2 regions of the Methylovorus glucosotrophus genome follow, and region 2 is predicted to be linked to the other one. Evidence: predicted binding sites of a transcription regulator. Region 2 holds the regulator's gene; the other holds the start of a gene.

Region 1 (14,943 bases), 140 kb from region 2:
CCTTTTTGGCGATGGCCAGGTAATCCGGATCGGTTTTCAGCAAACCCCAGCGCTTGTGCTGGGTGAGGAACCACATGCCATCGGACAGGTAAGGGAAGGTCACCTTGCCGTCGTTGAAGAACTTCATGTAGTTGGGGTCTTCCCATTTCTTGCCGATGCCATTGTCGTAATGGCCAAGGAAGCGGCCTTCTATGACTTCTTCCGGCGCATTCACATAGGCCTTGCCAGCAATCAGCTTGGCCACCGCGGGGCGGTTGGCGGTAGCGTCGATGTAGCGGCAGGCATCCAGAATGGCCTTGGTAATGGCCAGCGCGGTATTGGGGTTCTTGGCGACAAATTCAGCGGTGGTGCCCAGCACCTTTTCCGGATGGTCGGTCCAGATTTCCTGGGTGGTGGCAGCGGTGAAGCCGACCTTGTCGTAAATGGCACGTGCATTCCATGGCTCGCCCACGCAGTAACCATCCATATTGCCGATACGCATGTTGGCGACCATTTGCGGTGGCGGTACCACGATGGTTTTCACATCCTGGAAGGGGTGGATCCCGTAAGTCGCCAGCCAGTAGTAGAGCCACATGGCGTGGGTGCCCGTGGGGAAGGTCTGGGCGAAGGTGTAATCGCGGTTTTCATTGTCGAGCAGGCGTTTCAGCGTTGCGCCACCGGTGACGCCCTTGTCCTTCAACTGGTTGGCCAGCGTAATGCCCTGGCCGTTGTTGTTCAGCGTCAGCAGCACGTTCATGTCTTTTTGCTGACCGCCTATGCCCATCTGCACGCCATACACCAGGCCATACAACACATGCGCCGCATGCAGTTCGCCATTAACCACCTTGTCGCGTACGCCAGCCCAGGAAGCTTCCTTGGACGGCACGATCTTGATGCCGTATTTCTTGTCGAAGCCCATCTGGGCAGCCACAACGATAGGTGCGCAGTCGGTCAGCGGGATAAAGCCGATTTTGACTTCGGTGATTTCTGGAGCATCCGAGCCTGCAGCCCATGCCTGATTGCGCAAGCCTGCCGGTAGCATGTTCATCATGACGGCAGCGCCCACTGCGCCGGCGGCGGCGTTCTTGAAAAACTGGCGACGACTGGTGTCGACGTCAGGTGTAGCGTTATCTGCTGCAGTATCTGGTGTTTTTTTCATGTCTGCTCCCTAAAAATGATGCATCAAGTATCAAAATCAAAACCGCAAAAACAAAAAAGGCGTCCAGCCTGCAAACAGTTTCCTGTCTACATGCTGGACGCCTTTGTCCATATCCGTGGAAGCGCAATCGCTTCGTTTAATGTGCTGTTTGTTAACCTTTGCCTGCATTCAGCTGGGCTAGGTTACTGCTACTTGCAGAGGTCATTTCCTGGGGGATATGCCCTGCTGCATAAACGTTAGGCCGCCGTTGGCCTGACATTTTGTCTAGACATAAGCAAACCCTGTGCCAACTTTATTTTAAAAATTAAGTGATTGAATTTTAATGATTTTATAAATAGCGAAGCTGAAATTCAGCCGAGGCAACTTTGTGATGCATCGCACTTATTGTGTGCAAGTGCACCATGATATGAAGCGGACTATTGCCCTTGTGCGGATAGCGTGATGATGTTTTCGGCAATATCAATCAGCTTGCGATTTTGCTCCATCGCCGTGTTGCGCAGCATTTTGTAGGCTTCCATTTCGGATAAGCCCAGTTTGCTCATCAGCAAGCCTTTGGCGCGTTCAATACGCTTTCTTTCCGCCAGCGATTTTTTGGTTTCCGACAGCTCATTTTCAATTTCCGCCAGTTGCTGCGATTGCTGTTGCAGCAAGGCAATAATGGATTCCATGGGGTAGGGCGTGAGCTCGTCGTGGGCTAAAAAGGTAAATGCACTTTCCAGCGGAATCGCCAGATTGAAAAACGTGTTGTCGACATTGGATGTGGGCGTTTGCCTGGCTTTCAGCTCGCCCAGATGCAGGCGCGTGTTTTCCAGATCCCGTCGCGCCTGATCGCTCAAGCTGTTCAGGGTGTCGTGCATGGCGGCCACCAATTGGCACTGGATATGCCATATCTCCGTGAGCCTTGTGCTGCAAACGTCAAACCAGGCATCGCTATCAGCGCGCTGGAGTGTCTGCTGGTCTTTGGCGGCGGTCAACTTGCTTCTGTAAGCGCGCTGTCTGTGGTGTGCTTCGGTTTCCAGCGTGGTACGCCAGGCTTCGCGCAAGGCATCCGTGCCAAACTGGTTGAACAGCTCAAAATGCCGGTCCTGTTGCGCTATCAGCTCCAGCAGCTTGTGCTGGTGTTCCAGTTGCATGTAGCCCGAACCAAACAGATGCGAGCCGAGGGCGCGCTCCTGCCCCGCAAATTCTTTGCCTTGCACCAGGTTGTAGAGCGCGACCAGATAGCTCGAGATCTTGCTGTTGACGGTATTGTCGGTAATTTCAAAAATGAGCGAAATCAGACTGCCGATCAGCCGCGTGTAGGACTGTATGCAGTCGCTGAACGGAATCTTTAGTAAGGTGACTTGGTGGCGAAAGGGCAAGAGCTGCTCAAGCCCCAGCAAAATCCACGAGACCAGGGTCAGCTGTTTGGCATCTGCCGAGGTGTTGTGATGGAGGTAGCGTTGCAAGGCCTCTTTAAACGCCGACTCCGAAATCTGGTTCTGCTCAATGATGGCGCTGCGCTCTTTGGCGAAGCGGCTGCCAGCGGAGGCCAGATAAAGACAGCTGGCACCGCGCTCTGCCTGCAGCTGGTGCACCATCCAGCCTATGCTCTCGACAAACTGAATGCTGACGGAGAGCCGTTCCAGCTCTTCGATATGGCGCGTTTTGGCCAATAAAATCGTATTGTCAGGTGAAATATTCTGCATGATGAGTCAGTGCAAGCAAGAACAGTGCTCAATGCTTTCAGGCATGGGGCAGAGAACGGCGTGCACTTCAAGACGTAGTGAAGTGGCTGATGATTCGCCGAATTGTAGCTCAGCGAGGCGGCTATACAAACCGCCCGTATTTCTGATGCGGCATCCGGCGCGCTGGTGGGCGCTTCCCACCGCAGATTCGGCGGGTTCTGGAGTTAGCGAGGCTGTAGCTGGCAGCTGTGCAGGATGGATTGCTGGAGCGTATTGAAGCTGGAAAGTGCGCCGGTAGCCGTGGCATAAGGCTGTTGTTGCAGATAGATAATCAGAGCCATCTGGCGCGGCGGAATACTGGCCGATAACTGCTGCAGCCGGCACTGGCAGGCGGATGTCAGGTCGGTGGCCTGCCAGGCCTGGCGGCAGGCATGCAGCTGCGATTGTTGCAGGGCCAACGGCCAGGCTTGCTGATTTTGCTGGCCATCCGGGATATGAGCGCGCAGCTGTGTCAGCAGCTGATACATAAATTCCAGCCCCTGGTTCAGCGCTTTCAGATCGGTAGGGTGTGTGTCATTAACCGCGATGGTGACCACGCTTTCGGTCTGATCAGGGATGGCATAGCCTTGTGCACTCATGAGAATGCGTTTGGCCGGGTTCTGCTCCAGATATTGACGGGTTTGTTCCAGATCGGTGGCGGGGAGTTGCAGGCGTAATTCGGTGGCGCAGTCGGGCAGCGAGCGCAGTTCGACCAGAATGGTGCCATCTTCGCGACCTTGCTGGAATACCGGTGCAAGCTCGGCCAGCACGGCATTTTCTTCCGTTTGCCAGCGCTGCAGCACCGCATCGCAAGGCTGGGCCAGGGCTGGCAGGGCGGCGGCCAGCAACAAAGCCAGCAGCCAGCGGGAAAAGAAATGGCGCATTGTCATCATGAGCACTGGGAGCATGCAGCGCGGGCGCAAGTTCAGGCGCGCCCGCTTGCATTGCTTCAGGGCTTATTCATGAGCGAGGCTGGCTATATCGGGGACTGCAGGGGACGGGTTGCCAGAGGCTTCGGTATCGTGGAACTGCAGTTTGGCCAGACGCGCATAGAGCCCGCCCATCTGACGCAGTTCTGCTGGCGTGCCGGTTTCCACGATGCGCCCCTGATCCATGACGATAATCCTGTCCACCTGCTGCACCGTGGCCAGGCGGTGCGCGATGATGAGGGTAGTACGGCCTTGCATGGCGGCCTGTAAGCCTTGCTGCACCAGGATTTCGGATTCGGCATCCAGCGCGCTGGTGGCTTCATCCAGCAGCAGGATAGGGGCGTTTTTGAGGATTGCACGTGCGATGGCGATACGCTGGCGTTGCCCGCCCGACAGCCGCGTGCCGCGTTCGCCAAGGAAAGTATCGTAGCCCTTGGGCAGGCGATGGATGAACTCATCGACCTGGGCGGCCTTGGCGGCCATCAGCACTTCGGCATCGGTGGCATAGGGGTAGCCATAGCGGATATTTTCCATGGCATTGGCCGAGAAAATCACCGGGTCTTGCGGCACCACGGCGATCAGGCCGCGCAGGCTTTCCAGGCTTAGCTGGCGTATATCCTGCCCATTGATGGTAATGCTGCCAGCGCTGGTGTCGTAAAAGCGCAGCAGCAACTGGAACAGGGTAGTCTTGCCGGCACCGGAAGGGCCGACCAGCGCAATGTTTTCGCCAGCGGCGATCTCCAGTGTCAGCTCTTGCAAAGCGGGCTGGGTGGGGCGTGAGGGGTAATGAAAGCTGACATGGTGAAAGCCGATGGTGGCTTCCGTGGTTGACTTCAATGCCATGGGTTCTGCCGGTGCCTGAATGGCAGGCTCCGCCTGCAACAGCTCGAGCAGGCGCTCGGTGGCACCCGCGGCCCGCATGATGTCGCCCCAGACTTCGGCCATGGTCCCCACCGCCCCTGCCACCATGGCGGCATACAACACAAACGATGCCAGCTCGCCACCCGTCATGGCGCCATCACTGACCTGACGCGCGCCCAGCCACAGCACAAAGACGATGGTTCCCAGCACGGCGGTGATGATCAATGCGGTCAGCGCGGCGCGCACGCGAACGCGGCGGATGGCGGTTTCAAAGCTGAGTTCGGTGCTTTGCTTGAAGCGGCCAATCTCGCGCTGCTCCTGCGTGTAGGACTGCACGGTGGGCATCGCATTCAGGATTTCACCGGCCATGGCCGAGCTGGCGGCGATCTTGTCCTGCGATTCGCGCGAGAGCTTTTTGACAGAGCGGCCGATCAGCATGATGGGCAGTACTAGCAGGCACATCAGCCCGAGGTTGATGGAAAAGAGATAGGTGCTGGTGACGGCCAGCATCACCATGCCGCCGACAAACTGGAACAGGCTGCGCAGGCCCATGGAGGCGGAGCTGCCCACCACGGTCTGGATCAGTGTGGTGTCGGTGGTCAGTCGCGACAACACCTCGCCGGTCTGCAGGGTTTCAAAGAATTGCGGTGATTGCGTCAGCACGCGGCCGTAGACGGCACTGCGCAAGTCTGCCGTGACTCGCTCCCCCACCCACGAGACAGTGAAATAACGTGCCGCAACCAGCATGGCCCAGGCACAGGCCAGCCCAAACAGCAGCAGGAAGTGGCTGTTGAGATCGCCATTGGCACTCGGCCCCTGCTGCGGTGGTTTGTCAAAACCAAAATCCACCAGATCGCGGAATGCCAGGGGCACCGCCAGCAGGGTAGCGCTGGCAAGTGTCAGCAATAACAGGGCGAGCATGATCTGCCAGCGATAGGGGCGGAGGAAGGGCCAGAGCCGACTCAGTGCGGAAAGGCGTTTGGCAGGGGCAGCAGGCACGGGGGTTTCTGCGCTCATATCGGGGGAATCAGGCGTGGTTGTCATGTAAACGACAGACCTTGTTGGGGGTGGGAATGTTCCATGGATTGCATGGTACTCCAGAAATCGCCCGCACAATGCGCAAGGCGCGGGAGACTTCCCCGACTGGTAAAAGCCAACGCATAACTGTAAGCCTCCACTGACACCAGTATCAGACCTACCCCTATGCGCGTTGCGACCAAGCCCCTATACAGTGGAGCTGCGTGTCAAACAAACAAACGCTTAAACCAAGGAGGGAATTCTGATGATTAAATATTTTATTGCCTGGCTGCTGGGTGTACCGGCATTCCTGCTCATCATCATCTATTTTTTCATGCACTAAATTAAATGCACGCCTGCGCGTGCATGAATACCGTCGGCCTTTGGTCGGCGCCGCATCACAAATTACCCCATAACCAGAGCAGTTCAACTGTTCACTAATTTGAAGAAAAGAGGGAATTTATGTCCATCACGACCATTTTGCTTATCGTACTGATCCTGATGTTGCTGGGTGCGTTGCCGACCTGGGGGCACAGCCGTAACTGGGGCTATGCGCCAAGTGGCGGTTTGGGCCTGGTTGTCATCATTCTGTTGATCCTGCTGCTTACCGGCCGTATCTAGCCATCGTGCCAGCAAGTTAATAACTAAATAGCTTTAGGAGATAGACATGCAAATCCTCAATAAAACCTGGCGGGTGACCGGCATCGTGTTGACGGTGGCGTGTCTTTCCGCCTGTAGCAATATGTCCGCCCGGGACAAGAATACGGCCGTGGGTGCAGGTGTTGGTGCCGCGGCAGGCGCTGTGTTGACGGGCGGTAGTGCTGTCGGTACCGTCGGTGGCGCTGCCGTGGGCGGCATTATCGGGAATCAGGTTGGTAAAGATAAGAAATAGATAAAAGCAGGGAGGAGACCACCGAGTGCCTGGCACCAGGTGGTGATTGTGAGAAAAAGCCGGAGCATGATTGCTCCGGCTTTTTTATGTATCCCGATGGCTTCTGTTCCAGGCATGCCTCTTTCTATGCATCCGGCCTGCAGGTGTCATATCCATTCCAGCCTTCCCAAAGGTAGACACGGCATATCGCCCAGGTCTGTTTTATACTGTGAGCCCATTGCACATCACTCACGGTCATTATGAAAACTATCCTGAAGAATAGCGTGTGGCTGCTCGTTGCCATCCTGGGAGCGGCAGCGGTGGGAGGCATCGCCCTGCATCGCGGCGAGAGTATCAACTCCCTGTGGTTTATTGCCGCGGCATTATGTGTGTATGCCCTGGCATATCGGTTTTACTCGGCATGGATTGCCGCCCGGGTGCTGATGCTGGATGCCTCGCGGGCAACCCCGGCCGTGCGCCTGGATAACGGCCGCGATTTTGTGCCTACCAATAAATGGATCGTCTTCGGCCATCACTTTGCGGCGATTGCCGGACCTGGCCCATTGGTAGGGCCAACGCTGGCCGCGCAGTTTGGTTATCTGCCCGGTACCTTGTGGATATTGTTTGGTGCCGTGCTGGGGGGAGCCGTGCAGGATATGGTGACCTTGTTCCTCTCCACCCGCCGCAATGGGCGCAGCCTGGGTCAGATGGCGCGTGAGGAACTGGGGGCGATAGGCGGAACCGCCGCCCTCGTTGGCACCTTTGCCATCATGATCATCCTCATCGCCGTGCTCGGGCTGGTGGTGGTCAATGCCATGAAGCACAGCCCCTGGGCGACTTCTACCGTGGCGGCGACGATTCCCATCGCCATGATTGTCGGTTTGTACATGCGCCACTTCCGTGCGGGCAAGGTGCTGGAAGCGTCTGCCCTGGGCGTGATCCTGCTGTTGCTATCCGTCGCAGGTGGCGGCTGGGTGGATCATCATCCCACCTTGCGCGTGTGGTTTGACCATGAAGGCCTGACCCTGGCCTGGTGGATTATTGCCTACGGCTTTGCTGCCGCCATTCTGCCGGTCTGGCTGCTGTTGGCGCCACGCGATTATTTGTCTACCTTCATGAAGCTGGGCACTGTCATTGTGCTGGCGATTGCTATTCTGATGCTGCAGCCGGAAGTCAAAATGCCGGCACTGACGCAGTTTATTGATGGCACCGGCCCCATTTTTGGCGGCAAGCTGTTTCCCTTTGTGTTTATTACCATCGCCTGCGGGGCGATTTCCGGTTTCCATGCGCTGATTGCCTCCGGCACCACGCCCAAGCTGCTGGAAAACGAGCGCGACATCCGCATGATCGGCTATGGCGCCATGTTGCTGGAGTCTTTCGTTGCCATCATGGCGATGATTGCCGCCACCGTGCTTGATCCGGGCGTGTTTTTTGCCATCAACAGCCCGGCGGGCATCGTCGGCAAGGAAGCAGCCGATGCCGTTGCCACCATCAGCGGCTGGGGCTTCCCGGTCACCGTGGCGCAAATGGAGTCGCTGGCGCGCGAGATGGGCGAAGCTACGCTGTTTGCCCGTACCGGGGGTGCGCCGTCGCTGGCGGTGGGCATGGCCAGCATTTTTGGCAGTGCGTTCGGCCAGGGCCTGCTGGCGCTGTGGTATCACTTTGCCATCATGTTCGAGGCGATTTTCATCCTGACCACGCTGGATGCGGGCACCCGCGTCGGCCGCTTCATGCTGCAGGACATGCTGGGCAATATCTGGCCCAAACTGGGCGAGACTTCGTGGTATCCCTCGGTATTGTTTACCAGCGCGCTGGTGGTCGCCGGATGGGGCTATTTCCTTTACATCGGCGTGATTGACCCCAATGGCGGCGTCAATATCCTGTGGCCGCTGTTTGGTATTTCCAACCAGATGCTGGCGGCCATTGCTTTGTCGGTTGCCACGGGTATTTTTGTCAAATCCGGCCGCCTCAAATTTGCCTGGGTAACGGCACTTCCGCTCACCTGGCTGGTCATTATTACCAGTACCGCCGCCTGGCAGAAAATCATGAGCGATGATGTGCGCGTGGGCTTTTTTGCCGCTGCCAATGATATGGCGGCCAAACTGGCGGCAGGTGCTTTGCCACCAGAAAAAGCCGCCGTGGCACCACAGCTGATTTTCAACCAGCAACTGGATGCCTGGCTGACGCTGTTTTTCGTCGTCATATTGTGGGTGGTGATACTGGATATGCTGCGCGTGTGCTGGCGCTATCTGGCAGGCAAGAGTGTGAAGCCATCGACCGAGCACCCGCACGAACCAGCACCGCTGAATGCCCAATGGGTAAGGGATTAACTATGCTGAATAAGTTGAAAGCCTTCTGGCGCGTGGTGCGCCGCCTGTCTGGCGATGATGCCTACGAGCGTTATCTGCGACATCACGCCGAGCAGCACGTGGACGAGCCGCCGCTGACGCGCGAAGCCTTTTTCAAGCAATGGCAGGATGGCAAATGGAAAGGCGTGAAGCGGTGCTGCTAACTCGGGATACCGCTGAACCCACTATCTCCGGTCAGGAACTCAGTGCGGCGGATATTGGCCGGGTGATCGAAATGGCGTGGGAAGATCGCACGCCATTCGAAGCCATTGCATTTCAATTTGGCTTATCTGAAGCGGATGTGATTGATCTCATGCGGCGGCAGCTGCGCAGCTCCGCGTTCAGGTTATGGCGCAAGCGCATGCAGGGCAGATCTACCAAGCACGCCGCCCTGCGCAGCCCCGAGGTGGCGCGCCATCGTGCCCGGCATCGGGTGCCGCAGTTCTAAGGACGCGGCTGGCGGCACAGGTTAAACATCCCCAGCCCCGCAATCACCATGGGCAGGCTCATTCCCATCGATAACAATTCCAGATAACTATCCGTATTTTTACGCGCTCCAAGTGATTCTGCGTGGATGCCGACACATGCCTTTCAACCGCCAGATGTGTCAAGAAAGTCTCCACATGTTAACCTTTGAGGGGTTTGGGATGGCCTTGTTATGGAAGATAATCAAGCGCTTGATCTAATCCACATAGGCATTTTCTGTTCTGATACTATAGTTCATCATTTGGTTGCGATGCTGAGATCTGCTCAAGCAATTTTGGTGGATGACTGGCGCATTCCCCTTATCAGACATCATGGTGTGTGGTTCATTTATATATAAAAATTAAAGGTGCACTAAACAAACTCTATTCAATGATTTATATAGAGAACAACAATGATTAAATTACTATCATCCAGCCGCTTAACGGTATGCATAAAAAGGAACGCGCATGAATGAAGAAAAGGGTAAAGCAGGTTTGTGGGAATTGGTAAAAGCAATTTCTACAGTCATCTTGGTTGGCGTAACTGCATATAAAATATATTCAACACCGACAACCTTGACAGTTGATTTTCCTACACTGCTGTCGCTTCTCTTAGCGCTCTTCTCGGTCGGCCTAGCTGCACTTTTCTATTTCAAAGCGACTGAAACAAGCAATGCCTTCTACGACAACACTTACAAGTTTACAAAGGATATTGCCGAGTTATTGGTAAAAATCGAAAGCGGCTTTGGGGAGCGGCTGCGTAATTTAGACGAGGGGTACTCATCAATGCGTTCCTACTTGCAGAACATTCCAACCAAGCACGGCGATGCTGTCGAAAAAACCAAACAAAAACTGGAAACTGAACAACAAGAAATTGAAAAAGTCCTCGCTGAAAGAAACGAAATTGTCCAGCAATTGGTAGAGCGATCACATCTTGAACAGGAAGAAAAAGAAAAAGTGCTCGCAAAACTCAAAGCCAAAGAAGACGAGTTGATTGAAGCACAAAGAGAAGTTTCTAAGCTGAATAAAAGGCTGTTCATGGAGCGTATGGACAAAAAGCGTGATCGAAACATTCGCGATGATACTGGAATGGATCGCTTTACTAGATCTAATGTAATAGAAAAGATTGGACTCAAAAAAATTATTGAAGGAAGCCCCACTTCAATACGCAGACACTTCGATGAGCTCACGAATAATTTTCCCCATCAGTACATTGACGATTTGGAAAAACATGAATATTTCGATGGTGGACTAACCCCTTCTGGCATGCGGTACTTACGGGAAATTGCTCTAAAACTCCATGATGCATAAGCTGCCGTTCGAGAGGGGCGGCGCAAAAGCGCGCCACCCCTCAACTCTACGTTAAGCAAAAAGGAAAATTTATGGAATTTAATAAAGAAAACTACTCCACAATAAAAGAAGCCTGCACAAATCGCAAAGAAGTTGAGTTTTTCGCTCCAATTGCTGCCACTGCATTTGAAAATGGTAAAGCCCCTGATGATTGGACTGCTTATCCTCCTTGCATGCTTCCACCAGAAGGCTACGCTCAAGTCTTCGTTTATGCAGGAAGTGACGTTAAAGGCTCTCTAACAAAACTTGAACTTTTAATTCATCTTGATGGAGGCATGGTTTTATACAAAGCCATTGAAAACCAACAAGTTGCTATAAAAGTAACATGGCCTAATGCCTAACCCATAATCATTCAAGCGGGGGGCATAACGGCGCCCCTTAATTCAAATGTTAGGCCTTTACTAACACAGGAATCGCATTAAATGAAATGGCAAAATACATTAAAAACCGGGGGGGCTATTGCTTCTATCACTGGTGTATCGTTAGTATGGGTTAAAGCGCTGACACCAAATGTCACGTCTTTTAATTTGGTTTTTGGTCTCTTCGCATCGATTGTTGCTGCTCTTGTAACAGTTGGTCTCATCGCACTCACTATCGAGATACTACAATCTGGCGGGCGTCGATTGGAAGTTAATACGTCTAAACAAAAGCTCACAATTTACTGGTCGTTTAGCACTGCAGCAGCAATATTTGTTGGTGGCATGCTCTTGTTCCTTACTTGGGGGCTTGTTTCTATAGCCTGGATAATAAGGTGAGGCTCAGCTCATCCATCGAGCGGGGCGCGATAAAGCGCGCCGTTTATGCCAAACATTAGGCTTATCTAAATGGCTGCTCTAATTGAATGGCTTAAAGGTCTCGATGGTATTGCTACTTGGGGCGCAGTGCTTTCGACCATTCTCGCGGTCAGAGAGTATCGGAAGAACCGACTGCAAGTGGAGATCGGGTTCTCGATGGCGAGCATTGCTGATGTTGGAAACAAAATCATCATCAGAAATAACTCGAACAGACCAATCATCGTTACTTATTGGGAAATTGTGTTTAGACGGTTTTGGTTTCTTCCCTTTTTCGAATCTTTATGTGCTGGGCCGGATGAATACTTTACAGATTTTCAAATTCCGGAAAATAGTAGCAAAATTCTTGAGTTTTCGGCCCAGGACTATTTTGCTTGTAATCCAAAGGCGCTCAAGGGAAGAAGACTCTATTTCCGAATGCGCGTTTCCGGCAAACGGCTTCCTTTTGTGTCGTTTCTATATGCATAGCAGCCTAACCCGCCGTTCAACCCCGTTCGCTTCGCTCTCTGGCGCTGCTCTAGGAGTCTTATCTACGATGCTGCTGAACTATACGCGCCGAAACAAATGAAGGCGATCTGAAGGAATGGCTCAATGAAAAGGGTATTTCTGCAGCCACTTTAGGCGACGCTGTCAAGGAAATTAGGCTTAAGAAGATCGCTGATGCCAATGCCACGGAGTCACTGCATCAGTTCTACATTTACAGGAATCGCACGCCGAACCTCGGGCATGGAGGTGCAACTCTCTGTTACGCTACAGAACATGAGGCGTTGCTAAGAAATAAAATGGTTGCATCATTCATTAACTACTCCCACCGGAAGAGGAACTCCTGATCTTAGGTTCGAAGCGAACTGCGCAAAAAGCTGAGCAAGCAGCTTAACTTCACGTTAGCACTAAAGGGCACGGCTATGATTTCATTGCTACAAATAGTTGCAAAACTGCCAATACCAACTGAGTTGCGTTTGTCTTGGCAAAGAACATTGCTAGATAGAGCTTATGCAAAAGATATTTCGGCTGCAAGAAAACTTAAAGACAGAGACAAAGTTGAAAGCTTAGAGCATAACCATCGGTTTGAAGTTGACTTACACGATGAAGAGGAGGACGCCTATTTAACAAAAAAACTCCTCTCAAAAGCTCGTAAACTTCGTGTTCCCGTGCCTCACCGATTCAACGAAGATAAAACCGAGTCTGAACATTGGTACGAAGGGCACTACACGGGGCGCTGGTATTTAACAACCCGTGGGTTTTCCGCGCTTAGAGAGGAAATTCGCCGTGAAGTGAAGGCACGCCATGAAAGTCGTTCACATTGGGTCGTTTGGCTCTCCGCTCTAACTGGTGTTATTGGTGCAGCTACTGGGCTTATTGCTTTGTTAGTTCACAAGGCACCATGAAATATAGGGCTAACCCATCATTCCAGCGGGGCGCTTAACGGCGCCCCTTAATTCAAAGTTAGACCTAACGTCATGCGAACTGTAATTCGTACACAAGATTGGTTTCTCACTGACCCAAGGACGCGCAAATGGATCACTCAATGTGTGGTCTGTCAGCAGCACGGCAGAAAGGCCGATGCTCCAACAAATATTCCGAAAGTTAATTTTGAGGAAATGTTTCCTGTACAGGAACTCAATGAACTTGGTCTTTGTGAAACGTGCGCTCAACATGCTGGCAAAGTCTAACTCTTCGCTCTTAGTCCTGCGTTAGCTCTCTTTACGACAGAGTCACAAATGTTCTAGGCGCGCGGCTTCCGGCACAGGTAAAACATCACCAGCCCGGCAATCACCATGGGCGCGCTCAGCCATTGGCCCATGCTCAACCCCATCGATAACAGACCCAGGTAGCTATCCGGTTCGCGGGTGTATTCCGCCAGAAAGCGGAAGCTGCCGTAGCCAATCAGAAACAGGGCCGACACAGTGCCGCGTGGTCGTGGTTTGCTCGAGTAGATCCATAAAATCACGAACAGCACGACACCTTCCAGCGCAAACTCATAGAGCTGCGAGGGGTGGCGTACCACTTGATCGACCTTGGGGAAGATCATGCCCCAGGGCATGTCGGTGGCCCGGCCCCATAGCTCGCCGTTGATGAAATTGCCCATGCGCCCGGCGCCCAGGCCTATCGGTACCAGCGGTGCTACAAAGTCCATGATCTCCAGCCAGCGCTTGCCGGTTTTGCGGGCAAACAGCGCCATGGCCGCCAGTACGCCGAGAAACCCGCCGTGGAATGACATGCCGCCTTGCCACAGGTAAAGGATTTCATGCGGATGCTGGCTGAAGTAAGTGGGCTGGTAAAACATCACATAACCAAGTCGCCCGCCGATGATGACGCCCAGCGCTCCGTAAAACAGAATGTCATCGACATCGCTGACCTTCCAGCCAGAGTCGGGGTTGCGGCGTATGCGCCACTTGCCCAGCCACAGCAGGCTCAAAAAGCCCAGCAGGTACATGAGGCCATACCAATGGATGCCGAAGCTGCCGATATGAATGGCGATGGGGTCGAATTCTGGATGTATAAGCATGGTGGAAGCAGGCCTGCCCAAGTCGGCTAGCCCTTGGTTCTGTTGGTATTCATGATGTGCTATGGTAACCGAAAATAATGACAATCAGGATCGCGCAAGCAAATTGCCGATGTGCGATACCGGTTTTGGGAGGGTTACATGCAACACTCAGGGATGGAAACGTCCATGCAGAATCCGGGGGAGATCCCAGCTCAGCCCATTACCCTGGAAATGCTCTGCCGCTTTGCGGTAGCCATGTTTCAGCACACTAATGAAAAAATTGCCCTTTATAACCTGAAGGCCGAGACGCGTTATATCAACCCCGCGCTCAAGGCGATATTGCCCGATCACTTGGGCGGAACCGCCGATGTGGTGCTGCATCCTTTTTTCTGGAATTACCGCGAGACGCTGGAAGAGGTGATCCGAACAGGCCGACCGGGTGGCTGCGTGGCGCATTTCACCGTGGGTAGCCAGGAAATATTTGATCTCATCAGCTTCAGTCCATTGTCAGATGAACATGGCCAGATGATCGGTGTGCTGGCGATTGGCCGCCAGACCGACCAGCGCGATGCCGCGGAGACGCTCGAGATCCGCCGTCGCGAACAATATCAGCGTGCCGTGCTGAATACCTTTCCTTTCATGGTGTGGCTGAAAGACAAACAAAGCCGCTTTCTGGCCACCAACAAGACGTTTGCTGAAGTCCTGCAAATTGCGCATGACGAAGACATGCGTGGCAAGACGGATTTTGACTATTTCCCCCACGCCATGGCGGAGGGTTATGTGGCGGATGATCAAGAAGTGCTGGCTTCCGGCGCAGCCAAGATGCTGGTGGAGCCCATCATGAATCCAGACGGCGAGCTGCATTGGGCGGAAACCTACAAATCGCCGGTGGTAATTGATGGACAGGTCATCGGGACGGTGGGCTTTGCGCGGGACATCACAGCAGAGCGCCGGCTGGAAGCAGAAATCGCCCGCCGTGA
Region 2 (14,943 bases):
ATCTTGCGGAATGCCGCGCAGGGTATCGGCCTGATCGATATACATGCTGAAGTCGTTGGTGGTATCGAGCAGGTTTTCCTCGAACTTGGCAGACAGCGTGGATAGTTCTTCCTGTATGGCCTTGAAACGGGCTTTTTGCGCCTCTGGCAATTCGGCACCGCCCAGGCGGAAGTCGCGCAGCTCATTGTCGACAATCTTGCGTTGTGCCGGGCTTAAGCTTGTGTAGCCTGCACTCTCGCGCAAGGCGCGGAAACGGGCATACAAGCGTTCATCCTGCGAGAGGTCCGCATAAAACGCCGTCAGCTTGGGTAGGTTGTCGTTGTAGGCCTCGCGCAGTTCCGGGCTGTTGACCACGGCATTCATGTGCGACACCTGCGACCAGGCACGTGAAATCTGCTCTTCCATGTCTTCCATCGGCCGCACGAAGTTTTCCCAGGTGGGCGTTTCAGTGGCGCTCGCCAGTTGCTCCAGTATGGCGCGGCCCTGATCCAGCAAGCGGTCTATGGCCGGGGTGACATGGGCAGCTTTGACTTCATCAAAGCGGGGCAGGCCGGAAAAATCCAGCAGCGGGTTATCTTGCAAAGCCTTGTCGTTCACGTGAGCCATCCTTCTGGGTAATGCGGGTTAATCAAAAATTCCAGTAATAAAATTCAAGTTTCAAAATTCAAGTATCAGTTAATCAGGCGGAGCGTAAATGGGTAACGGTAAGTCTCTCCGCGGCTGGCCGTCACGGCAGCCAGAAAGCTGAACACAATATTCAGCAGCCAGACGATGCCCATGAGCAAAAACCCTACCAGGATGAAAATCAGCGCCGAGCTGATGGCCTGGGCAATCAGCACCGTGATCTGAAAATTCAATGCTTCACGCGATTGCTGGCTGATGTAGGGACTATCGTTGCGCTTCAGCAGCCAGACGATCAGGCTGGGGAAGACGGAAAACAGAATACCGCCCAGGTGTGTCAGCACCATGATATTTAGGTCGTCTGACGGAATCTCCTGGGGTTCACGCTCGTGTTCTAGGTCTGTCATATGGTTATCTCCTTTACTGGAGATTCAGTTTTTGCAGCAAAGGTTCAACCCGATCAATATCCTGGGTGCCCAGAATCTTGCGCGCTACCGGGGTGATCAAGGGTAAATCGCTCTGCAGGATTTGGCGTTTGACTGTCAGGATCTGCGATGGATGCATGGAGAATTGACGCAAGCCAAAGCCCAGCAACAACCGGGCAAGCTTGGCTTCGCCCGCCATTTCGCCGCAGACGGATACCGGCTTGCCCAGCTTGTTGCCCGCGCGTATGGTCATCTCCACCAGTTGCAGCACGGCAGGATGCAAGGGGTTGTAGAGATGCGAAACGGTATCGTCCGTGCGGTCAATCGCCAGCGAATACTGGATCAAGTCGTTGGTGCCGATGGAAAGGAAATCCAGCTCGCGGGCAAAGGCTTCGGCGCACAAGGCCGCTGCCGGGATCTCAATCATGCCGCCGACCTGGATGTCTTTGTCGTAATGCGCTTTTTCCGCATCCAGACTTTGCTTGGCGCGCTCAATCAGCGCGAGCGTTTGCCGCAGCTCGGTAATCGACGACAGCATGGGGATCAGAATCTTGATCTTGCCGTAATGCGAGGCGCGCAGGATGGCGCGCAGCTGCGTCAGGAAGATCGCCGGTTCTGACAGGCACAAACGAATGGCGCGCAGCCCCAGCGCCGGGTTGGTGCATGTGCGGGCGGTATCCGGATTCATTTCCTTGTCCGCGCCCAGGTCCAGTGTACGGATGGTGACCGGCAGGTCTTTCATGGCCTCGGCCACACTGCGATAGGCAGAAAACTGTTCTTCTTCGCCCGGCATCTCGCGCCGGTTCATAAATAGAAACTCGGTACGGTAGAGGCCGATGCCGGTGGCCCCCGCTGCTCTGGCATGGCTGACGTCTTCCGGCACTTCAATGTTGGCATGCAGTTCAATGCTGGTGCCATCCAGCGTCACCGCCTTGGTGAGCTTGAGGCGTTTCAGCTTTTGCTGCTCGATTTCCCATTGTTCCTGCCGCAGCTTGTATTCGGCCAGGGTGTCCTTGTCCGGATTGACAATGACCACGCCCTGGTTGCCATCGACGATGATCAGCTCGCCATCGCGTACCAGCGTGCGTGCCCGTTGCAAGGCAACGATGGAGGGGATATTGAGGCTGCGCGCTAGAATCGCTGTATGCGACGTAGCACCGCCGACATCGGTGATGAAGGCAGCAAACTGGTGCTGCTTGAACTGAATGGCATCGGCCGGGGAAAGATCATGCGCCACCAGAATGATGGCACTCTCCTGCGAGCGCAGGGGCACCTGGCTTGGATGGCCGAGCAGCACCTTGATAATCCGCTCGACGACCTGAATCACATCCTGTTTGCGCTCGCGCAGGTATTCGTCTTCAAATTTTTCGAACTGGGCAACCAGGTCTTCCATCTGCTGCTTCAGCGCCCATTCGGCATTGCAGCCTTCGGACTTGATCATCTGCTTGGGCGTTTCAGATAGCGCATGATCCTGCAGGATCATCAGATGCGTGCTGATAAAGGCGCTAAGCTCAGGCGGTGCTTTTTCCGGCAGCAGGCGGCGCACGGTTTCCAGGTCGTGCTTGACGGTTTTTACTGCTTTGTCAAAACGGGTGATCTCGTCGGCAATCAGGGCCTTGGGCACCTGAAAATGCACCACTTCAAGCAAGGCATGTGAGACGAGATGGGCATGACCGATGGCAATGCCGCTGGACACGCCAACGCCGTGGATGGAAAAACTGACTTTGGAAGCGGGGCTGGGGGCGGCCACGATGAATTTATTCCGGTTCGCCAAACTTGCCCGAGATCAGGGTCACCAGCGCCTGCATGGCGGCCTCTTCATCGGCACCATTGGTTTCCAGCACAATCTTGCTGCCTTTGCTGGCGGCCAGCATCATGACACCCATGATGCTCTTGGCATTGACTCTTCTACCGTTGCGCTCGATCCAGATTTCACTGCCAAACTGGCTGGCGGTTTGCGTCAGCTTGGTAGATGCGCGTGCGTGCAGGCCGAGCTTGTTGATGATTTCTATTTCTTGTTTAGTCATGATGCTTGCATGCTTCCTCAGTAAAATGGATAACGCCTTCGCTACCCCCGCTCAATGCTTTTTGTACCAATAGCTGAATATCCCCGTTGCGGTACGTCAGTGTGCGCACCAGCATGGGCAGGTTCACCCCGGCCACACCCTCCACCCGTCCCGGCTTCAGCAATTTGCCCACCATATTACATGGGGTTGCGCCGTAAATGTCCGAGAGGATGAGCACGCCATTGCCTTCATCCAGTTCATCCACCAGTTGCTGCGCCTGTGGCAGCATGGCGGCCGGATCATCGTGGGTGCCTATGCCCAGTTGCTTGAGCAGTGGCGGGCGTGTGCCCATCACATGGCTGGCGCAATGTATCAGGCTCTCACCCAATGTGCCGTGCGCAATAATCAGTATACCTATCATGAAAGCGTCCTGTTGCCGGGGCCCGGCATCGTGAATTTAAACAAGCCTGTCTACTCTAGCTCGCGGTGCCTGATCAGCACTTTTTGTTGTTTATCCTTGAAATACTGGCTCAGCTGCTCGACGAAAAACACCGAGCGATGCCGACCGCCAGTGCAGCCGATGGCGACGGTCAGGTAGCTGCGATGATCGCCATCAAAGCAGGGCAGCCAGCGCTCTACATAGCCGCGTATATCCTGCAGCATCTCCAGCGCCATGGGCTGTTGCCGCAAAAAGTCCTGTACCGGCGCATCTTTGCCGGTGAGCGGGCGCAATACCGGGTCGTAATGGGGGTTGGGCAGGCAGCGCACGTCAAACACAAAGTCGGCATCCAGCGGTATGCCATGCTTGAAGCCGAAGGAGACAAACAATAACGTCATGCCGGTGCTCTGCTGCACGACAAAATCGCGCACCCAGTTGCGCAGGGTGTTGGCGCTGAGGTTGCTGGTGTCGATGCGATGATCCAGATTTACCAGCCGGTTCAGTAGCTGCCGTTCGTATTCTATGCTTTCGGCCAGCGTGGTTTTTTCATCGCTGAGCGGGTGGCGGCGCCGTGTTTCGCTGAAGCGCTTGACCAAAGTTTCGGCGTTGGACTCCAGGTAAAGCACTTGCACCGAGATGCCTTTGTCGCGCAGTGCCTGGATGTTTTCCGGCAAGGTTTCCAGCGCTGCGCTGCGGGTGTCTATGCTGATCGCCACACGTTGCTGGGTGGCAGGTGCCAGATGTTCCGATATTTGCGGCAGCAGGGTGGCGGGCAGATTGTCTATGCAATAAAAACCGGCATCTTCCAGGGCGCGCAGCACAATGCTTTTGCCCGAGCCGGAAAGGCCAGTGACGATGATGAGCCGCATATTGCTGGTGGCCACGCTTAGCTCTCCACTTGCTGCTGGCGCTTCATGGCTTTGCTCATCTCGCGATGCTGGCGCTGCATGAACTGCTTGGTGCCATTAATACCGCGCAGTAATAGCATGTGGTTGCGCACGGCGACTTCGACCAGCACCGCAATATTGCGGCCGGCGGCCACGGGGATCATGACTTTGGGGATTTTCACGCCCAGTATTTTTTCGTGATGCGATTTGATCTTGAGCCTGTCCAGCAGTTGCGGCGCAAGAGTATCGGCCATCTCAAGCTGAATGATGAGGTCGAGCGGTTTGGTGGGCTTGACGGCGTTGTCACCAAACAGGGCACGGATGTTGAGGATGCCTAGGCCACGCACTTCAAGGAAGTCCTGCAGGATAGGGGGGCAGCGCCCTTCAAGCCGGTCCGGCGCAATGCGGTAGAAATCGACAATATCATCCGCCACCAGACGATGTCCGCGCGAAATCAGTTCCAGCGCGAGCTCGCTTTTACCAATGGCCGGGTTGCCCTTGATCAGAATGCCAAAGCCTTGTACTTCAATGAAAACACCATGGGAGCTCTCGGATTCGGCGACGGCTTGCGCCAGATAATGGCTCAGGACATCCATCAGCCCCGGGCTGCGCATGGGTGAAGTGAACAAGGGGGTTTGAAAATCATCCGAGGCGGCATTCAGCTCGGCGGGTGGTTTTTCACCATTGGCGACGACAACGGCGGCCAGGTCGGTGGAAAACAGATTGTGGATGGCTTTCTTGAGCTCTGGCTTGGGCAGGCTGCGCAAGTAATCCATCTCGGCACAGCCCAACACCTGCACGCGGTTGGGGTGTACAAAATTCAGGTGCCCGATCAGTGCCAGCGAGGGCTTGGTCACCGTTTCACTGGTGAGCAGGTTTTCACCGCCATTCAGCCCGGAAACCCAGGTGAGCTTGAGATTGCGGCGCATATCCCGGTAAAGCTGTGCAACACTGATGGTAGCCATATGATTACCTTATGTTCGGCAGGGACAAGGCAACTGGCGGTACGTAAGACAACACGCCTTTGCCTTGTCCCCGGTTTAGACCTTTATTCCGCAGCCGCCTGGTGCTTGAGGGCACCGTTGGCCTTGTGATGGTCGCTTACTTTTTCCTTGTGCTTCAGAACCTGGCGATCCAGCTTGTCAGCCAGCGCGTCAATCGCGCCGTACATATTTTCACCGCTGCTTTCGGCATGGATATCGTGACCCGGCACATGAATGGTGGCTTCCACTTTCTGCGCCAGCTTCTCTACGCTCATGGTGACTTTGACGTCAATCACATGGTCGAAGTGGTTACTCACGCGCTCAAGCTTGCTCTGCACATATTCGCGCAGGGCTGGGGTAACGTCGAGATGGTGTCCGGTGAGATGCAGGTTCATGATTTACTCCTTCAGGTAAAACGCAGATCAAAGCGATCTGCGCTGGTTGGCCGCGGGTATCTGCAAAGACTCGCGGTATTTGGCAATGGTGCGACGAGCAACCACGATGCCCTGTTTACCCAGGATATCCGTGATCTGGTTATCCGACAGCGGCTTTTTCGGGTTCTCTTCGCTGACCATTTGTTTGATCAGGGCGCGTATGGCAGTGGCGGAACAAGCGCCCCCGGATTCGGTAGCCACATGGCTGCCAAAGAAATATTTAAGCTCGTAAACACCGCGTGGGGTGAGCATGTACTTGCGCGTGGTGACGCGTGACACCGTGGATTCGTGCAGGCCCAGCTCATCGGCAATCTCGCGCAGCACCAGGGGGCGCATGGCGACCTCGCCGTGCTCAAAGAAATTGCGCTGGCGATCCACAATCGCCTGAGAAACGCGCAGGATGGTGGAGAAGCGCTGCTGGATGTTCTTGATCATCCACTTGGCTTCCTGCATCTGGCTCATCAGGTATTGGCTCGAGCTTTCGCGATTGCGCTTGAGGATGCCGGCATACAGCTGGTTGATGCGCAGCTTGGGCACGACTTCGTCGTTCAGATGGGCCAGCCAGACACCTTTGATTTTCTTCACCACGATTTCGTGCTGAATGTAATGATCAGACGTGATTTTGCTGAATTCACCACCTGGGCGGGGATTGAGTTGCAGCACCAGCTGTTGCACTTCGCGCAATACATCATCGTCGCAGGCCAGCAATTTTTTCAGTTTTGCGTAATCGCGGGCTGCCAGCAGGGGCAAGTGCGTTTCGGCAACCTTGATGGCGAGATCCACATAAGGCGTATCTGGTGGCAAGGCGCGCAATTGCAAGGACAGGCACTCTGCCAGATTGCGCGCGCCTATGCCGGGTGGGTCCAGGTTCTGGATATGCTTGAGCGCCGTCTGCAACTCCAGCATGTCGATTTCGAGTTCCGGCGGCAGCATGTCGGCCAGCTCTTCCAGCGACTGCTCCAGATAACCGTCGTCGGTAATGGTATCGACCAGCAGCATGGACAAGGTCTGGTCGCGCTCGGACAGTGGCAACAGCTTGAGCTGACCTAGCAGATGATCGCGCAGGCTGAGGCTGACCGCTTCCTGGTAGCTGAAATCATTGTCATCGTCATTGCCGGAGCTGCTGTCTTCCCAGCGGTTACTGCCGCTGCTGCTGCCGAATTCAAAATAGTCATCGCCACCAAATTCATCCTGGCGGGGAGCTTCCTCCGGTGTGGCGGCCACGCTGGGCTCAGGGGCTACTGGCGCTGCAATGAAGTTGTCGGGGATTTCCAGCGGTTCTTCGATCTTGTCAGCGCGTTCCAGCAATGGATTCGCCTGCAGCAGGGTTTCCAGCTCCTGATTGAGCTCCTGCGTGGATAGCTGCAACAAACGGATGGACTGCTGCAGTTGCGGAGTCAGCGCCAGGTGTTGCGAAAATTTGAGTTGTAAGCTTTGCTTCATACGTGGGGGCCGCCAAATGTGTGCTTAGAGGCGGAAGTCCTTACCAAGATACACTTCTCTTACGCTATCGTTGTGAATAATTTCGCTGGGCTTGCCTGCCGCGAAGACGCGTCCTTCATTGACGATATAGGCGCGGTCGCAAATACCTAATGTTTCCCGCACGTTGTGGTCGGTGATCAGCACGCCGATATTGCGTTCGGTCAAAAAGCGGATGATCTTCTGAATGTCCAGCACGGCGATGGGGTCGATGCCGGCAAATGGCTCATCCAGCAGAATGAAGCTGGGGTTGGTGGCCAGGCAGCGGGCGATTTCAACGCGGCGGCGTTCACCGCCGGACAGGCTGACCGCCATGCTGTTGCGGATATGCGTGATATGCAGTTCCTGCAGCAGCGATTCCAGCTGGTTCTCCATCTGTTCTGGCGCCAGTTTCTGCAACTCCAGAATCGCCATGATGTTTTCGGCCACCGTCATCTTGCGGAAAATCGAGGGCTCCTGCGGCAGATAGGCGAGGCCCAGGCGCGCACGACGGTGTATGGGCAGACGGCTCAGATCCTTGCCATCCAGCAGAATGCGCCCATCATCCAGGGCCACCAGACCTACCATCATGTAAAAGCTGGTGGTCTTGCCTGCGCCGTTGGGGCCCAGCAAGCCTACCACTTCGCCGCTATTGAGTTGCAGCGAAATATCCTGCACCACCGTGCGGGATTTATATTTCTTGCGCAGACCTTCTACGATTAATTGGCTCATGTTTACTCAGGTATATCGTGTTGCACGCCAGACTGACGGATTGTCAGCATGGCAGGTTAATTGGCCGTCGCGCCATCGGTGCCAGCCGGTTTTTTCTTGGGCTGAATAACGGCACGTACACGCCCGGTCGGCGTGGCAGGCGTTGCTGCCTGGCTACCACCGCCAATCACCTCGGCATATTCGGCATTGGCGTCATACATGATGTAGTCACCATGCACGATGTCATCGCCTTTTTTAACCCAGGCCTTGGTGTAGAGCTGTACCTTGTCCATACGTCCATCGTACTCGATACGTTGACCGCTGCCTTCCATATATTCGTTTTTACCTTCCATTTTTTGCTTGAAGGTGGAAGGCGTCTGCGGATTGCCGTAGGTCGTGCTGTGCTGAAAGCCTTCTTTGTCCTCGCGCACCACCAGCTTGTCGCCACGGATGATCAGCGTCCCCTGGGTGAGGATTACATTGCCGGTGTAGATGCTGGTCTTTTTGGCATCATTCACGGTGACGGCATCTGCTTCCAGATTGATGGGCTTGTCCTTGTCCGCCTTTTCGGCGTGTGCAGGCAGGCAGGCCATCATCAAAAGTAGCGGCAAAAAGCTACGGGGCAGGGTTGTCATATTTTCTCCGAATCCGGGCTTGGTTATTGGTACTGGTACTTCGTTTCGCCTGTGCTGCCTGTTTTTTAGCGGGGCTGGCGCTGGCCTTGGCATTTTTCTGTGGTGCCGCCTTGCTGGCTTTCGCTGACGAGCTGGCAGGAGCTTTGCCAGCGGCTTTTTTTGTCACGCTGGGCGAAAGGTAATGCGCCCGCACGCGGCCACGCAGGTTGACGGTCTGGTTTTTCTTGTTGAATACCATACCGTTGGCATGAATCACCGTTTCCGGTGCCTGAGTGATCACCACAGGTTTGTCTGTCACGGCCACTTCCTGCTTGGGGAACATCTTGAGGTACTGGGTACGTACCATCATTTCCCCTTTATCCTTGGATGCCTGCCGAATGACGATCACATTATCCATGAATTCCACGGTCTCGCCATCGCTGGAGACGTTGCCGCGCTGGCCTTCAATCTGCGTGTAAGGCTTGTTGACGGCATACTGCGTAAACCGGGGCCGTTCAAGTTCGGTGGTGTCATCATCCGGGTAATGCTTCATCTTTACCGCTGCCAGCACATAGGCCAGCGCACCGTTCACATTGGTCCGCGTCGTGACAAAGTTGTCCAGAATGTAATCCGGGTCATGGCGCAAATTGGCATCCGGCCGCCGTTCGGGAGGCTGAACACTGCGATCTATCCAGAACGTGAGCAGCGCCAGCAGGGCGAGCAGCACGAGCGGAAACACGACGGTTGGACGTCCCAATGTCAATCCTTACTTCAGGAACCGGGCCATCTGTGCGTCAAAGGTGCCTTGTGCTTTCATCAGCAGTTCGCACACTTCACGCACGGCACCGTGGCCCGCGGGGCGGCTGGTGATGTAATGCGCATACTCTTTCACCAGCGGCATGGCATGCGGCACGGTAATGCCGAGGCCACCATAACGAATCGGGGGGATATCAATGACATCATCGCCCATGAAGGCGCATTCTTCGCGGCTAAAGCCAAATTGCGCGCGGACTTCATCAAAGGAGGCCAGCTTGTCGTCCACCCCTTGATGAAAATGCAGAATGCCGACATTGGCGGCGCGCTTGACCACGACCTGGGATGTGCGGCCAGTGACGATCGCCATATGCACGCCGGTGGCTTTCAGCAATTTCATGCCTAGGCCATCATGCGAGTGGAAAAATTTGTATTCCTGACCGTCGTCGCCCAGTCCAAGGCCGCCGTCGGTCATGACGCCGTCGACATCGAATACCACGAGTTTGATGCGCTTGGCGCGTTCTTCTACGGACAACAATTCAAACCACCTTTGCAATAAGAAGATCGTGCATGTTCAATGCCCCGATCAGGGTTCCCTGCTGATCTGTGACCAACAGGCTGGTAATTTTTTTCTGCTCCATGACGGCAACCGCATCGACTGCCAGTTGCTCCGGGCGGATTTGCTGCGGCGATGTGTGCATCACATCCCGCATGTAGGTGCTGTTTATGTCCACGGCATTCTCGAATGCCCGGCGCAAATCGCCATCGGTAAATACCCCAACGGCATGCTGCTCCGCATCGACAATCGCTGTCATGCCGAGGCCTTTGCGCGACATTTCCAGCAAGCCTTCTTTCAGGCTGGCTTCAACTCCCACGCTGGGGATGGCATCGCCTGTGCGCATCACGTCGCGTACATGCAGCAACAATTTGCGGCCCAACGTACCACCCGGGTGCGACAAGGCGAATTCCTCGGCAGAAAATCCGCGCTGATCCATGACGGCAATCGCGAGGGCATCGCCCAGTGCCAGCGAGGCCGTGGTGCTGGCGGTAGGTGCCAGCGCCAGCGGGCATGCTTCTTCGGTAACGTGGGCATCCAGGCTCACATCTGCCGCTTTCGCCAGCGTTGATTGCGGATGGCCGGTGATGCTGATCAGCCGCGCGCCCATGCGCTTCAATGTGGGCAGTATCACGCGTAACTCATCTGCCTCGCCGGAGTTGGACAGGGCAATGACCACATCCTTGCCGGTAATCATGCCCAGGTCGCCATGGCTCGCCTCAGCGGGATGGACGAAAAAAGCAGGTGTACCTGTACTGGCAAACGTGGCGGCGATTTTGTTTCCGATATGACCGGATTTGCCCATGCCGGTCACCACAATGCGACCCTGGCATTGTAAAATGAGTTCGACGGCACGCGTGAAGCTGTCATCCAGCCTGCGGGCTAGTGCTTCCACCTCGCGTGCTTCAATTAACAGGACTTCCCTTGCCAGATCAATCGGCGTTTTGCTTGCACCGATTTTTCGTATTTTTGATGGTTCCATACCCGGCAAGTATAAAAGGGAATGTCCGACGAATAAAGGATTTATACGTAATCCGTGCCGACTTTTGATAAAGTCGGCATAAATTTTGCCTGTAGGTTTTTTCAAGGGGAGGCGTGCATGAAAAGGGTTGTGTCTGAGGATCAAGCCAGCTGCCGGAAGATATCGATTGACCGTCTATGCATGACGGTCGGCCTTGTCTGCTTTCTCTTGTCTTCCACTCCAGACAGACCTCTTTAAATGTTGAGTTCCTTCAAAGCTATTTTAATGCACGATACCTTACCCGCTATTCTGATCCTGCTTACCAGCTCGGTGCTGGCTGTTGCCCTGTTTCGTGCCTTGCGCCTGCCGGCCATGCTGGCTTACTTCCTGGTCGGGCTGGCCCTGGGGCCGCATACTTTCGGCATTTTGCCGGATACGGAAGCCAATCGTGAGCTGGCCGAGTTCGGTATTGTATTTCTGATGTTCAGTATCGGGCTGGAGTTCAGTCTGGCCCAGTTATATGCCATGCGCAAAACCGTGCTCGGCCTCGGCGGCATGCAGGTTTTGCTGACCATGCTTGCTGTCATGATGGCCTGCATTGCCTTTGGCCTCAGCTGGGAAACCGCATTTGTCATCGCCGGTGCCCTGTCCATGTCATCGACCGCGATTGTGTCGAAAATGCTGGTGGAAGGCCTGGAGCTGAATTCGCGCCACGGCCGTCTTTCCATTGGCGTGCTCTTATTCCAGGATATTGCCGTGGTGCCCATGCTGGTGCTGATTCCAGCGCTGGCCTCGCATGGTGGTGATCTCGGTCAGGTATTGCTGATCTCCCTGCTAAAAGCCGCGGTCATGCTGATCATCCTGTTTGTGTTTGGCAAGTCGCTGATCAACCCCTGGTTTGGTCTGGTGGCACGCCAGCGCTCGCGTGAGCTGTTTGTGATGAATGTACTCATGGTGACGCTGATGCTGGCCTTTGCCACCAAGCTCGCCGGGCTTTCCTATGCACTGGGTGCCTTTATCGCCGGCATGCTGATTTCTGAAACCCGCTATCGCTATCAGGTGGAATCCGATATCGCGGCATTCCGCGACATTCTGCTCGGCCTGTTTTTCATTACGGTGGGCATGCTGCTGGATGTGCATGAACTGGCAGCCAACCTGGGGCTGGTGTTGCTGGTCACGGCCGGATTCATTCTGTTCAAGGGCGTGCTGGTGGCGGTGCTGAGCCGGGCATTCGGTCACGAGCCGGGTGTCGCGATTCGTACCGGCATTACGCTGGCGCAAGCGGGCGAATTCAGTTTTGTTTTGCTGTCGCTGGGCCTGGGGCATGGCTTGATTGGCGGGCAGGCATTGCAGGTGGTACTGGCTGCTTCGCTGATCTCCATGGTAGTGGCGCCCTTTATCATTCAGCACAACGAGCGGCTGGGCGAGTTGCTGTCGCGCAGCTATGTGCGCAATCGTGAAAAGCAGATTCAGGATATCGAAAGCATAGGCAAGGAACTGGTCGACCACGTGATCATTTGCGGTTTCGGCCGCAGCGGGCAGTACCTGGCGCGCTTTCTCAGTGAGGAAAACATTCCGTTCATTGCGCTGGATATTGACCCTTCACGGGTGCGCGAAGCAGCTGCGGCCGGTGAAAACGTGATCTATGGCGATGCAGGCCGACGCGTGGTACTGGCGGCGGCGGGGGCGGCACAGGCCAAGGCGCTGATTATCAGTTATGACGATGCGCCATCTGCCATGAAGATTCTGCATGTGGTGGAAGACAATTACCCTAAGCTGCCGGTTATTGTGCGCACGGTGGACGATGCCAATATGGAAGGCTTCCGCAAGGCGGGCGCGGCAGAAGTGGTGCCCGAAGTGCTGGAAGGCAGCCTGATGCTGGCTTCGCATGCGCTGGTCTTGCTCGGTGTGCCGCTGAATCGGGTGGTGAAGCGTATCCGTTTGTTCCGCGAAGAGCGTTACAAGATGTTCCGCGGCTTTTTCCACGGTATGTCCGATCTGGACGAAGAAGCGCAGGAAACGCCACGCCTGAACTCGGTGCTGATTACATCGTCCGCCTATGCGCTTAACATGCGCCTGGGTGATATCAATTTCTCCGGACTCAATGTGGAGGTGAAGTTTATCCGTCGCCTCAACCTGAAGCCATGGGCTCCCACCTCGGAGTCCGTCTTTATCGAAGGCGATGTGGTCGTCCTGCTGGGCACGCCCAAGGATCTTGTCCTGGCGGAAAAAGCCTTGCTGCAAGGCCGCTAAAGTCCGACACTTTGTGATTTACATCCAATTTCAAATCTTATGAGCCGTAACATTATCGTAGCTGGGGGCGGCATACTCGGCTGTATGACCGCCATGTCCCTGATTCAACATGGCCATCAGGTCACCCTGGTGGAGCGCGGCCAGATTGGCGGACATGCGCAGGGCGAGGCTTCCTGGGCCGCGGCGGGTATTCTTTTTCCGCTGCTGCCGTGGGCCTATGTCGAGCCGGTGAACCGGCTGGCGGTGGCGAGCATGCGTGCCTATGGCGAGCTGTGCCAGCGCCTGCTGGAAGATACCGGCATAGACCCCGAATATCAGCAGGATGGCATGCTGCTGTTGCCGGATTACAAGCGCGAGCAGGCCTTGGCATGGGCAAGTCAGTATGGATTTGCCGAACATGCGGAGGCGCCTGCCCATAGTTTTGCAGCGGATCGTCAAAATGCGATGTGGCTGCCGGAAGTGGCGCATGTGCGGCCGCCCGTCTTGCTGGCGGCCTTGCGGCAATGGCTGCTGCAACAAGGAGCCACCATTCTTGATAACACGGAGCTGTTGCCGTTGGCTACCAATGAAGGGGCAGATCAGCTGACACGCTGGCCGACACGGGCAGGCGGCGAACTCGAAGCGGATGCGTTTGTACTGACGGCGGGCGCCTGGAGTGGTTTGTTACTGGGCAACCAGCAGCCACTGCCCATCAAGCCCATGCGTGGCCAGATGCTGCTGTATGCGCAACCTCAGCAGCAGAAGCTCACGCATATTGTTTTCCGTGAAGGCTTTTATATGGTGCCGCGGCGGGATGGCCTGATTCTGGCGGGCAGTTGTCTGGAAGATGTCGGGTTTGATCATGCGGTGACCGATAACATGGGCAGCCAGCTGGCTGCCAAAGCCGCAGCCCTGTTGCCCGAGCTGGCCGATGCGCCTGTGCTGGCACATTGGAGCGGTTTCCGTCCGGGGTCTCCGGATAATGTGCCTACCATTGCCGCGCACCCGCAGTATAAAAACCTCTATATCAATAGCGGTCATTTCCGTTACGGGCTGACGATGGCGCCTGCGAGCGCCGAACTGCTGGCGGCCCTGGTGCAAGGAAGTGCTTCTGAAAGTGACCTAACTGCTTACGCCTACCGCGCTGCCGAATAGGCGCGCGGGCAGGCGAGGTCAGGCTCGCGCTTATTTGAGCTGCTTGATGATCTTGTCGGTAATGTCGACGCGTTTACCGACATAAGCGGAGGTGTTGTAGAACACGATGTCGTAGCCTTCACTCTGCGCGACGGCGGTCACGGCTTTATTGATGCGATCCTGCAGACTGGCCAGCTCGTCTTTCTTGCGCTGCTCAAACTCTTCCTGCAAGGCACGCTGACGGCGCTCCAGGTCCACACGCTGGTTATTCAGATCGCGACGTTTGGTTCTCGCCACGCTCTCCGCCATGGTCAGCGAATCCTTGCTGAAAGCGGTTTCGCGGTCTTCCAGTTGCTTGTAGGCTTGCTGCAACTCAGCATTGCGCGGCTTGAATTCGGCTTGCAGCTTTTGACCCGTGGCCAGAAATTGCGGTGATTGCATGACAGTTTGCAGATGGACATAGCCGATCTTGATTTCGGCGCTGGCATGCATGGAGGCCAATGCCAGAGTGGCGGCGAGGGCAATGTGCTTTAATGTTTTCAAACGATCTCCTTGTGACGTGGCTCTTGAGCTGGCAATAGGATACCCCTTCATGCCGTCACCTCCAAATGGGCGCTTGGCCACGCTCTGATTTATGCCGGGGTTGTGGCCTGCCAGTGGCCGGATTTTCCACCCTGCTTTTCCAGTAGTTGCACATTGTCTATGATCATGCCGCGATCGACCGCCTTG

What was found. The regulator sigma-54, encoded in region 2, starts transcription at its own class of promoters, with help from an activator protein. The targets are predictions, from matches to a motif close to TGGCACNNTTCCTGCT.
Region 1: the regulator sigma-54 is predicted to act here: its motif matches at 2,841-2,856, upstream of FNL37_RS12440 (nitrate regulatory protein).

What each region holds. Positions count from the first base shown of each region.
Region 1 covers NZ_VMSE01000002.1:280,951-295,893, forward strand. Annotated here, with positions in the region: gene FNL37_RS12435 (CmpA/NrtA family ABC transporter substrate-binding protein) at 1-1,138, opposite strand, end outside; gene FNL37_RS12440 (nitrate regulatory protein) at 1,555-2,826, opposite strand; gene FNL37_RS12445 (hypothetical protein) at 3,030-3,737, opposite strand; gene FNL37_RS12450 (ABC transporter transmembrane domain-containing protein) at 3,801-5,678, opposite strand; gene FNL37_RS12455 (DUF3309 family protein) at 6,114-6,272, shown strand; gene FNL37_RS12460 (glycine zipper 2TM domain-containing protein) at 6,319-6,543, shown strand; gene FNL37_RS12465 (carbon starvation CstA family protein) at 6,783-8,852, shown strand; gene FNL37_RS12470 (YbdD/YjiX family protein) at 8,855-9,034, shown strand; gene FNL37_RS12475 (TIGR03643 family protein) at 9,007-9,318, shown strand; gene FNL37_RS12480 (hypothetical protein) at 9,803-10,645, shown strand; gene FNL37_RS12485 (hypothetical protein) at 10,717-11,025, shown strand; gene FNL37_RS12490 (hypothetical protein) at 11,107-11,439, shown strand; gene FNL37_RS12495 (hypothetical protein) at 11,509-11,943, shown strand; gene FNL37_RS12500 (hypothetical protein) at 12,381-12,863, shown strand; gene lgt (prolipoprotein diacylglyceryl transferase) at 13,202-13,984, opposite strand; gene FNL37_RS12510 (sensor domain-containing protein) at 14,123-14,943, shown strand, end outside.
Region 2 covers NZ_VMSE01000002.1:139,585-154,527, forward strand. Annotated here, with positions in the region: gene FNL37_RS11615 (M3 family metallopeptidase) at 1-597, opposite strand, end outside; gene FNL37_RS11620 (DUF4870 domain-containing protein) at 672-1,028, opposite strand; gene ptsP (phosphoenolpyruvate--protein phosphotransferase) at 1,042-2,796, opposite strand; gene FNL37_RS11630 (HPr family phosphocarrier protein) at 2,804-3,073, opposite strand; gene FNL37_RS11635 (PTS sugar transporter subunit IIA) at 3,066-3,473, opposite strand; gene rapZ (RNase adapter RapZ) at 3,524-4,360, opposite strand; gene hprK (HPr(Ser) kinase/phosphatase) at 4,378-5,343, opposite strand; gene hpf (ribosome hibernation-promoting factor, HPF/YfiA family) at 5,427-5,756, opposite strand; gene FNL37_RS11655 (RNA polymerase factor sigma-54) at 5,784-7,238, opposite strand; gene lptB (LPS export ABC transporter ATP-binding protein) at 7,263-7,985, opposite strand; gene lptA (lipopolysaccharide transport periplasmic protein LptA) at 8,042-8,599, opposite strand; gene lptC (LPS export ABC transporter periplasmic protein LptC) at 8,580-9,335, opposite strand; gene FNL37_RS11675 (KdsC family phosphatase) at 9,345-9,869, opposite strand; gene FNL37_RS11680 (KpsF/GutQ family sugar-phosphate isomerase) at 9,871-10,869, opposite strand; gene FNL37_RS11685 (cation:proton antiporter) at 11,134-13,101, shown strand; gene thiO (glycine oxidase ThiO) at 13,141-14,235, shown strand; gene FNL37_RS11695 (OmpH/Skp family outer membrane protein) at 14,266-14,757, opposite strand; gene moaC (cyclic pyranopterin monophosphate synthase MoaC) at 14,847-14,943, opposite strand, start outside.